DNA from 3 places in the Desulfosarcina variabilis str. Montpellier genome. Region 1 is predicted to be linked to each of the others. Evidence: riboswitches for the same ligand, from Rfam matches in the RefSeq annotation. Region 1 holds a riboswitch; each other region holds the start of a gene.
What was found. A riboswitch is a leader RNA that binds a small molecule or an ion and turns the genes downstream of it on or off. The one in region 1 is predicted to bind cobalamin.
Positions count from the first base shown of each region.

Region 1 (3,152 bases):
GCGCAAGAACAAGCAATTTTGGTCAATTTATAAAATTTCCGATCCTTAACCATTTTTAATCAACAGGAAGGCATCGGCCAGACGTTTTTCCTGACGCGGCCCACAAACTCAATCCTCTGAGGCCTGAATTTTTCATTTCAGTTGGTGGCTTGATCGAAGGATACACAAAAAACGAAGCAGAACGATTTACGCAGTGGAACGAACTCAAATCATTTATCAGCTATTTTGAAATGCCTTTTTATATCTTCCGGGGAACCATGATATTTTCCACAAACAAATGGCCGTCTTGTGAGACGAATTGGTTGGAAAAAGTTACTATTATTTTGTCTATAGAACGGAGATAGACCTACATTTAAGTTCTATTTCAAGGATACAATTGCGGAATGACCCGCTGCTTTTCTGAGAATCGTTTTCGCCCTTTTTTTTACCTTTTTCAGCAATATTCCATTACCATCTTTCAGGACTTCAAAAGTATCCGAATTGCCCAATTCAAGCGTCTCAACCAATTTTTTGGGGATGACGATACTGCCCCGGCTATTGATGCGTATTTTATTATCAACCTTTTCCGACTTGCGTCCCTTCTTTATATTCTTAATTTTATCTAAAGCAACCAAAGCATCAAAATACGCAATCTTTAGAGCCCCCGGGCTTTTAATACCAAACTTTTCCATAATCTCAAATTTCGGCAATCCCATTTCAACAGCCTGAACCAGAGCATTATGCTCTACCAGTTTCTTTTGCACGTCAAACACCTCGTTTATTTTATTTACTGATTGAAATTTGCACTATGCGATAGGTATGAAACAATTGAAGTAATAATAATTCATTTCGATCATTGTTTCAAGCGCGATAGTGTTAGCGAAACATAAAATAAAGGATCGCATCGATTAAAAGTAGACAGCATACCACTATTTGGCATTTTTCATTGGACATTTGACATTCATCATAATCGCATTCAAAAAAAAATTAGAAAAGAGATTCCACATGCGGGCACCCTGCAGCCGGATCCAAAAGCCATTGACTTTGCGCTTTGGTCTGCTAAAAAAGACGAAGGCAAAGCGCATGTAAGACATACGCAACAGGAAACCCCGTTAGAATCGGGGACGGTCCCGCCGCTGTGTTCGGGGACGAAATCCGCAATCAGCCACTGCCGAATTGGACGAGGCGGGAAGGCGCGGAAAGTAGATTGATCCGTAAGTCAGAATACCTGGTTTTGCCGTCAGCCACGCCCACGATATTTTGGGCCGGTGGCTATTGATACAGGGGTCAAGCAAAGCTGGGTGCAGCCCTTCCCGCGATGATGAAACGCGTGAAGGGTTTTTTATTGATACACAATTCAAAGGAGGTAACGTTGTGAAAACAGTGAAGTGGTTTTTGATGATGACGGCGTTGATGTTGTTCGTGTTTTCCGTAACGGGATATGCTTCGGCTGACCATGGAGGAAATGCTCAGAAAAAGGTAGGCATCCTTCTTGTGGCGTTCGGATCCAGCGAAGCATCCGCCCAGATATCATTCGACAACATCGACAAGAAGGTCAAGGCGGCTTATCCTGGCATTCCCGTCTATTGGGCCTATACATCGCATATTATCCGTGAGAAACTGGCCAAACAAGGCAAGCATTTGGACTCCCCGGCAGTCGCCCTGGCCAAAATGAAGGATGAGAAATTCACCCATGTGGCGGTTCAATCCCTGCACACCATCGCGGGAGAAGAATATCACGATTTACGCCGCACCGTGGGTGCATTCAAGCAAATGGGTGCTTTCCAGCGAGTCATCCTTGGTTATCCGCTAATGGCCACCCAGGAAGACATGCAACGCACCGTGGATGCCATTTTTAAAAGCATTCCCAAAAACCGCAAAGCCAAAGAAGCAGTAGTACTGATGGGACATGGCACCCATCACCCGTCCAACGCTTTTTACGCGGCCTTGATGTTCCAGCTGCAACTCAAGGACCCAAACATTTTCGTCGGTACCGTGGAAGGCTATCCCGGCATTGATTTGATCTCCGATTTATTGAAGCAAAATAAGATAAAAAAAGTGTACCTCATGCCATTGATGTCCGTTGCCGGTGATCATGCCAAAAACGACATGGCCGGTGCTGAGGATGATTCCTGGAAATCAGTTTTAACCAAAGCCGGTTTCAAATGTGAGACCATCCTCAAGGGAACGGCAGAGTATGATGACTTCATCGATATCTGGGTGGATCATGTTGGCGGGCCATTAAATCATTTCAAGTAATTTCCTGAAAAGTCTTTCCAGTCCGATTTTTTGTTGTCTGTTTCCTATTGACACAGTAGTTGAAAAAGAGCGTTCCGTCTCTATCTGGAAAAGAAGCAATTTTCCCTGCCATCCTTCAGTCACTGGACACCATTCAATCAATGGTGGCCGGTGACTGAGGGCGCAGAAAAAAAATAATTGCTCCATTTTGCTTGTCCTTGCGCCCGTCTACGGCGTTCCATCCACCGGCACAGATTCTAAATATGCACCGGCAGATGCGCCTTGTAGACGGACGCAAATCCGGCGCAATCTGGTGTAATTATTTTTTTCCTGCACCCTGAAATCCCAGGACAGTTCTCCTATCGTTTTATCATTTGTTTGCGTCTTAATCGTCTTGGAACTGATTCCCTTTTCTCCTGATGTGGATTGAATCCCGGCCTCCAACTTCATATAACGATGCTTCATCGTAAAGCCCGACCAGTGGTTTACAAGTCGGGCAATACTTTCGCGGAGTCCCCCGTCCGGTCCACAGCATATGCACGAGATGGTATTGACCGCATCGCGGGCAAATGCATCGAATCGTTTTTTTACTCAACTTAAGGTTAAACACAATAGATAGGATCCGCTTTTTTTCTCGTTGATCCAATTTCAATGGGCGTTGTTTATCGTGTTAGTATTTCTAATATCCGCAATCAAATCCAGCCAACTGCGGATGCTTTTCAAATTATTGACGTCATTATTTACAATTGGGCTGGTAACACCGACATAGGGATCAGTTCGTTGTCCGCTGGCGTGAAAGTCAAAATTCTTCAGCTTCGCGTAAAATGTTTTAAAAACCTCTCGCTTGGCCGTAAGGTAGATGGTGGCATCCAAAGCAATACCACTGAATTGGATAAAATGCTGAATTAAAATGTAAAAACAAGTAGCTGAAAGGT
Region 1 is NZ_CP159846.1:5,340,845-5,343,996, forward strand. Features, by position in the region: gene Dvar_RS24165 (AbrB/MazE/SpoVT family DNA-binding domain-containing protein) at 360-743, opposite strand; cobalamin riboswitch at 1,040-1,230, shown strand; gene Dvar_RS24170 (sirohydrochlorin cobaltochelatase) at 1,354-2,238, shown strand; gene Dvar_RS24175 (hypothetical protein) at 2,866-3,152, opposite strand, start outside.

Region 2 (3,152 bases), 2.9 Mb from region 1:
ATAGATGGGAGGTGTACCCCCATATTTGCTATAGTTACGCGATACCACATAGTCTTTTATTTCATAGTGGAAAAAATCGACCTTGATGTTGATGTCTTGCCAAATTCTTCTTGAAAGGATGAAATCATAGCCAACGCCATGTTCGGGATCGACCTCGACCCCCACGCCCCCGGTTCAGACGATGCAATAGGATATCGGCGTCCATATCTTGCTGACACCAGCGGATATGGATGTGTCCCTTAACGCATCAGAAAGATCATCGAGTTCATAGGTGGCAAAAAATTTCGGTACCACCTGATCATAGTCCTTTGCGACAAAATCCTTCTGGACCTCAGGGTTCCTGTATTCCTGGGCCTTCTCGTTCCAATTCCTCCAGTTAATTTCAACCATCTCATATCTCAACCCTGGCATGGCGGAAAGGCGTGGAAAGATTTGCCATTTATCTTGAATATATAATCCGGACAGCGCGATGATTTTCTGATATTTTCCGCGGGATTCAGGCCGGTCCCAGGATGCCAGCCCGAGGTTTCTATATAGATTGTTCATGTCATAACCAAACGTTATGAGATGATCTTCAAAAAGCTGTATCTCATCCTGGATTCTTCCTCCCCACTCTCTCCATTTTTCATCTCTGGATGATACTCTTTCAATTCCTTGGGACTCATCATCTGCGTCGATATAATCCCATTTTTCGCCGGTATGATGCTGTTGGTGGTAATACGCTCCCAATGACCAGAGCCCAAAAGGCGTCGGTTGATTGTAATCCAGTCGAAAAGAATCGTCTTCTTTGTTCATGGCCGGGTTCTGCCAGGCTTCATACGACCGCCACACTGATGGTGTGACTGGATACCCGGCGTCATAGTCACTTCTTGAAGGGTCATTGATCACGTATTCTTCATAGTCCGAATTGCCGTGTGTGGCGGTTAAATAAATATATCCATCAGATGGAAGCAGATAGCCGAGACGACCGCTTACGATGTCCAAATCCGCCTCATGATTCCTGAGATATCCATCAGTATGATATTTCTGGTACCAGAAGTCATAAACAAATGAGCCCGCGCCACCGTTGAGCTCAAAACTGTAGTTCTGGGTATTATAAGATTTGTAACTGGCGGCTGCCTTAACATCCGGCTTTACGGTCTCGTATCGCTTTGGTCCTAGTGTTTTTATGTTGATCACGCCTCCAATGCTATTGCCCGAATAGAGCGCCGAATGAGGCCCCGGAATGATTTCAATACTTTCTATCAGTGGTAATGAAAGTTGGTTGTAGTCCACATCGTCATTTCCATGGTGGGCCGTTTGAAGAGATAATCCGTCAACGGCGACACTAAACCGTTTGCCATCGAACCCCCTCATGTAGATAGGATCTCTTTCCAGAAATAAATCACTTCCGCCCCTGAAATCGATTATTGCTCGGGTTTTTAGAACATCGACCACATTTTGCGAAGTGCCCGGCGTCTTGAACTCTTCAACATTGATTGTTGTGGATCTTGGCTTAAGCGTGACGCCTTTGTTTTCTTTTTCTTTAGGTGCCGTTACCGTCATTTCTTCAATTTCAACCACATCCTCTGCTTTTTCTGCCAAACTGATCCGGGGCGTCGACAGGGATAAGACCACAGCGATAAACAACATCATCTTAACAGCTTTTTTCAACTTGAACCTCCTTTTTCATAGGACAATTGGTGGTGGATTTTAGCTACAACGTTGCAGAATGCGGGTTGTTCAAAGCGCGTTGAAAGTCAGCAAATAAAAAAATCCCCGCTTCCATTGCTGGAAACGGGGATTCCGTGTTCAATCCCTTATGGCATAACTGTTTACTGCAATGTGCTCCATCTCCCGGAAGCGATTGCAGTCAATCTATGGGCAGGTCTTCTGGCTTCACATCGATCCTTTTTGAAATAAAGGATCTACCTTCTCGGCGGTCTTCCCATTCGATCTGTATCGAACAGTGACCAAAGTGGCCGGAAAGCTCGCTTTGATAGAATCAAAGCGGTTGTGTTACAGCGGCGGGTCCGCTCCCGTTTCTCACGGGATTCCCTATTATGTCCTAAACGGACACCCATGATTGGTAATGCGTTTGTTTGTATCTTACAGACGAACACTACTTAAAAATTGAGCATTAGCTCAATAGAAAATTGTTTTTTAATTGTCAAGCAAAAAAGATCGGTCAGTACCGAGAAGACGTATTTGTCGTTTTTCCAAATTGAGAATTTTAACGCCATACTGTCATTTTGCTTCGCAAAGGCTCTTGACAATTGAGAGCATTTGTACAACTAATGCTATCTTTGATGTTCGGTGCGCTGCGGCGCATAATAGGGAATTCCGTGAAAATCGGAAGCGGACCCGTCGCTGTAATTCCGACCCTTTGAACGAGGGAACCTTTACAATATCAGGTGGTAGGCTTGCGTTCGGCCAGGGAATAAAACCAATAGGCCCTGGATCGACCTTCAGTGGGTTGTCGAACCCGCTGGCTTATCACCTCTAAGAGCCTGTTTGAGAAGTCCGGATCAGGCCCGATAACAAGGCGGAAAGTGGCTCGAAAGCGGAGCATATATGGTATATGTGAGCATTTTGAGACACTTTCCAACGCCGTTAGCGGGCCTTAGACGGATTTGTCAAACAGGCTCTAAAACGCCACTGTTGCCCGGATCGGGTCATGGGAAGGCCGTTGTAAAGGCGGGATAGCCAGAAGACCTGCCGAATAGTTTGTTTTACACAGGGAGCGTGTAAAACACATAAACACAAGAGGCCTAAAACGGGGCTTTTATATCTGCTGACTGGAGATATAAAAGCCCCGTTTTTGTTTTGGGAAAACGTGTATCCACTGAAGCGGCGTTGAAGGTGATGCTGATGAAAAAGCTTGGTGTTGTTGCTGTGATTCTTCTACTGGTGTGGGGTTTGATTCTGACTTTCCAAGACAAAGACACAGGAGAAACAGATTCTGATATTCTTACAATCGCAACAGGCCGTGATGCCACCCGCACCAGTGATTATTCCCCATACGGCATGTGGGAGCCGGCAGCACTGATCTATGAGACATTGGTTAACCTGGATGCGGGGTGCAATCCCGTGCCTTGTCTGGCCGAGTCGTGGACGGTATCGCAAGATGGGAAAACCTATGTGTTTTCTTTGAGAAAAGGCATATCTTTTCA
Region 2 is NZ_CP159846.1:8,250,297-8,253,448, reverse strand. Features, by position in the region: partial or broken gene Dvar_RS37300 (TonB-dependent receptor) at 1-1,545, opposite strand, end outside; cobalamin riboswitch at 1,845-2,078, opposite strand; gene Dvar_RS37295 (ABC transporter substrate-binding protein) at 2,851-3,152, shown strand, end outside.
Region 2: it holds a riboswitch for cobalamin, as region 1 does, so the genes downstream of both, Dvar_RS37300 (TonB-dependent receptor) here and Dvar_RS24170 (sirohydrochlorin cobaltochelatase) in region 1, are expected to answer to the same signal.

Region 3 (3,152 bases), 1.6 Mb from region 1:
TTTGATGAATTTGTCAGCCGGGGCGTTGATTATTCCGGGAATAAGTTGACCGGCGTGCCGGATATCATGTTTGCCTTCAAACTGGGTTTTCGCGATGAGATGTTGGGCGATATTTCCCTGAATCCCGTGTATACGGGAAAGCGGTATTTCAACTATGCCAATACCACCGAAGAAGATGGGTTTTGGATTCTCAATGCAAGATACGCAAAACAGATCGGCGCAGCCGAATTGTACCTTGTGGCCAACAATGTTTTTGGTGAAGATGCGGTTGGCAGCGGCAGCGGTAATCCCGGTGATGAATCTCTCTATCCATTGCCGGGGTTCAATGCGATCTTTGGTTTGAATGTGCGTTTTTAGACCGCTTGCGCAGCCGATGCTTTTTTTCAAGCGCACGAGCGAAAATCCCTGGGCGGCTTTCCATAGACTTGGTGGAAACAGTGACAAAAATGGCTGGAGGAGCAGAAGCCGGCCGCATGAGCGATGTCGGTGATGGGCATGTCTGTCTGGCACAACCACTGGCTTGCCCGGCGCAGCCGCTCCCGGCGAATATATTCGAACACGGTGCAGCCATGCACCTTTTTAAACAGGCGGTTGAGTTTGGTACGATTTACGCCCGCCATCCTGGCCAGGCTGGAAAGGTTGAAATCGCGACCGATGTCCGATGCAATGTACGCCGCCAGCTCGCGCACCCGATCGTTTTCTCTGGTGCCAATCGCAGCGTTTCGATCGAGAAAAATGTCGCAGATCAGATCGATGGCATGGGCCTGGGCCAGCAGGCACTCGGTGGCACTGTTCATCCGGTTGTGGTGGATTTTCTCAAGAATCACACTTGTTGACGGTGAATTGCCGCGAATCAGGGGCACATGTCCGCGCCTGAGTCCATTGGGCAGGGCAAGATCCAGGTCGCTGCAGATACTGGCCAGCCGCTCATCACCGACTCTGACGACCAGGGCTTCCATGGTTTGATGGGCTGGTGTCTCCCGCCGAATCAGGTCACCGCCATCAACATACGCACACACCTCACCGGCATGCATTTCCACCCAGGAAGGGCAGCCGGCAATGCGGATGCGCGTGCTGCCGCGGAGCATAAAAACAAAGGCCGTGGAATGGGTTGGCGGTTCAAAACGGGAACGAAAGGGCTGGGGTGAGCATAAATAGCTCTGGGTTAAAAAAAAATCGTCATCCAGTCGCCGGCGCCGGATATACCCTTCTCCAGCATCATTTTTCAAGCGCCAGTCAAAACGTGTTCCGGGAAAAGCTGCAGCTTCAGGCTGAGTAAAGTTTTTCGTAATCATCGTGTGCCCCCCGATCGGACAAAACAAAAATCCCGGGCCCAATGTGGACCCGGGATGCCGTTTTCAATCCCGTACAGATCAATTGTAATCCGGCAAAACGATATAGTTTCCGATAGGTTTTGCCATGTGAATCATGGCAGGTCTTCTGACTTCACTCACCTTGGACAACCTTCCCATTCACTTTTTTTAAAAATGAACAGTGGCCAACACTTGCCCAAGGTTCGCCTTCTGTAAATGATCGAAAGCATGAGTGTTACAGCGGCGGATCCGTTCCCGATTCTCACGGAATTCCCTATCAAGTCCCATCGGACACCGATGATTCATCTTTCATATGTTAGGCGATGGTTTATTGAATGAAAACCAATCTGTCAAGATAATAAGATCGAATGACACCCGGACCGGGGCTGTGGTTAAAGCATCGGCTCGGAATCAATTTCTTCGTAAGCTTCGAGAACGAATCGCGGGGTACACACAACCAAAAAAACAAGATCCGTGTCTCCGGTGTTGGTAATTTTCTGGGAACTCGCAGGAGTCACCATCACCATATCCCCGGGGCCGACTGGCTGTGCTGGAAGCCCATCTATCTCAACCAGACCGCCGCCTTCGAGAATGGTATAACGCTCGGTGATACCATGCAGACGATGTAGCTGGGTCGCCATGCCGGGGGTAATCCGCGCCCGAGCAATGGAGGCGTCGGGATCATCCGGTATGTTGTACAGCTCGAGAATATAACATCCTTCGGCAAAATAAAATTCGCCGTTCGGGTTGACCTTGAAAATAGTTGACGACATAATTATCTCATTAATTTGCAATAGATGAATGGCGCATCGAATACAACAAAAAGCGTTTTTTGGCAATCATTTAGGGGTTCACAGGTTCTCCCACTCACATTACAACCGACCGCTTCGAACAACAATGTGCTTGACTTTCAACTCAGGTACCGCCAACAGTTGTTTGCCCATATACCCATTGTCTTTTGTGGAATCAACAATTTTAACGACAGCCTGAGAGGATAAGAACTTGCTCAAATGGGGCATGATTCCAAAAAGATCGCCCTTGGCGCCAAAGTGGGATTTGGAAAAATCGGCGCATAGGCATCCTTGTCAATGGCAATGATGTGGTTCGTTTTACGGCGAGCTTAAACGACAAATACCTTGCCGGGATTTTTTAGGGTATGGTCATCGTTCATGTAGTTTGGCCGGCTTCCGTTTCTCATTATGGCGTCGAAACCTTCCGGATCATAAGGCTCGATCCGAACCTCCGGTGATTGATCGGGTCCGGTCTCCTCGCACAATTCAATGTGGCGCTCGAGTTTGGTGATGGAGAACGACACCAGTTCCTTTAAAAATCCAAAGGCGTGCCGCATCTGGTGGAAGCCGTATTTTTTCATGAGGGCGTACCCGTTCACCGCGTCCTGTTCGGCGCGTATGCCGGGAGAATCCTCATTGGTGGTACATGCGCTGTGGATGGACGGCAAATCCAGCTTGCGGCAGATGGCGCTCATCAGCAGGTTAGCCACATTGTGGGAAATCAGCCCCAGATCGACCGCGTAGTTTTTCTGCAGATTGGCAATGGACGGGAGCCCCGAATGCACGCAGGTGATACCGGGGTTTACCAGCTGCGTCAGGGTCAGTCCAAACAGCGCTTCGGCGTGGGTCAGCGTCAACAGCCCGGACATGGAATAAGGGGCCGATAGCCCGGCCATTGGCATGGTGGACACATAAATGGGAAGTCCTTTGCGCACACAGGACAAAAAAGGCCTTTCCATCTCCGGCATCACATTCAGCGGGCTGTTGATCAGCGAGAACTGAACGGTGATGTTCCCGCGTTGGTTGTGAATTTCCTCGGTGCGCGCAA
Region 3 is NZ_CP159846.1:6,983,092-6,986,243, forward strand. Features, by position in the region: gene Dvar_RS31605 (TonB-dependent receptor) at 1-357, shown strand, start outside; gene Dvar_RS31610 (helix-turn-helix domain-containing protein) at 384-1,295, opposite strand; cobalamin riboswitch at 1,413-1,627, opposite strand; gene Dvar_RS31615 (cupin domain-containing protein) at 1,706-2,086, opposite strand; gene Dvar_RS31620 (trimethylamine methyltransferase family protein) at 2,434-3,152, opposite strand, start outside.
Region 3: it holds a riboswitch for cobalamin, as region 1 does, so the genes downstream of both, Dvar_RS31610 (helix-turn-helix domain-containing protein) here and Dvar_RS24170 (sirohydrochlorin cobaltochelatase) in region 1, are expected to answer to the same signal.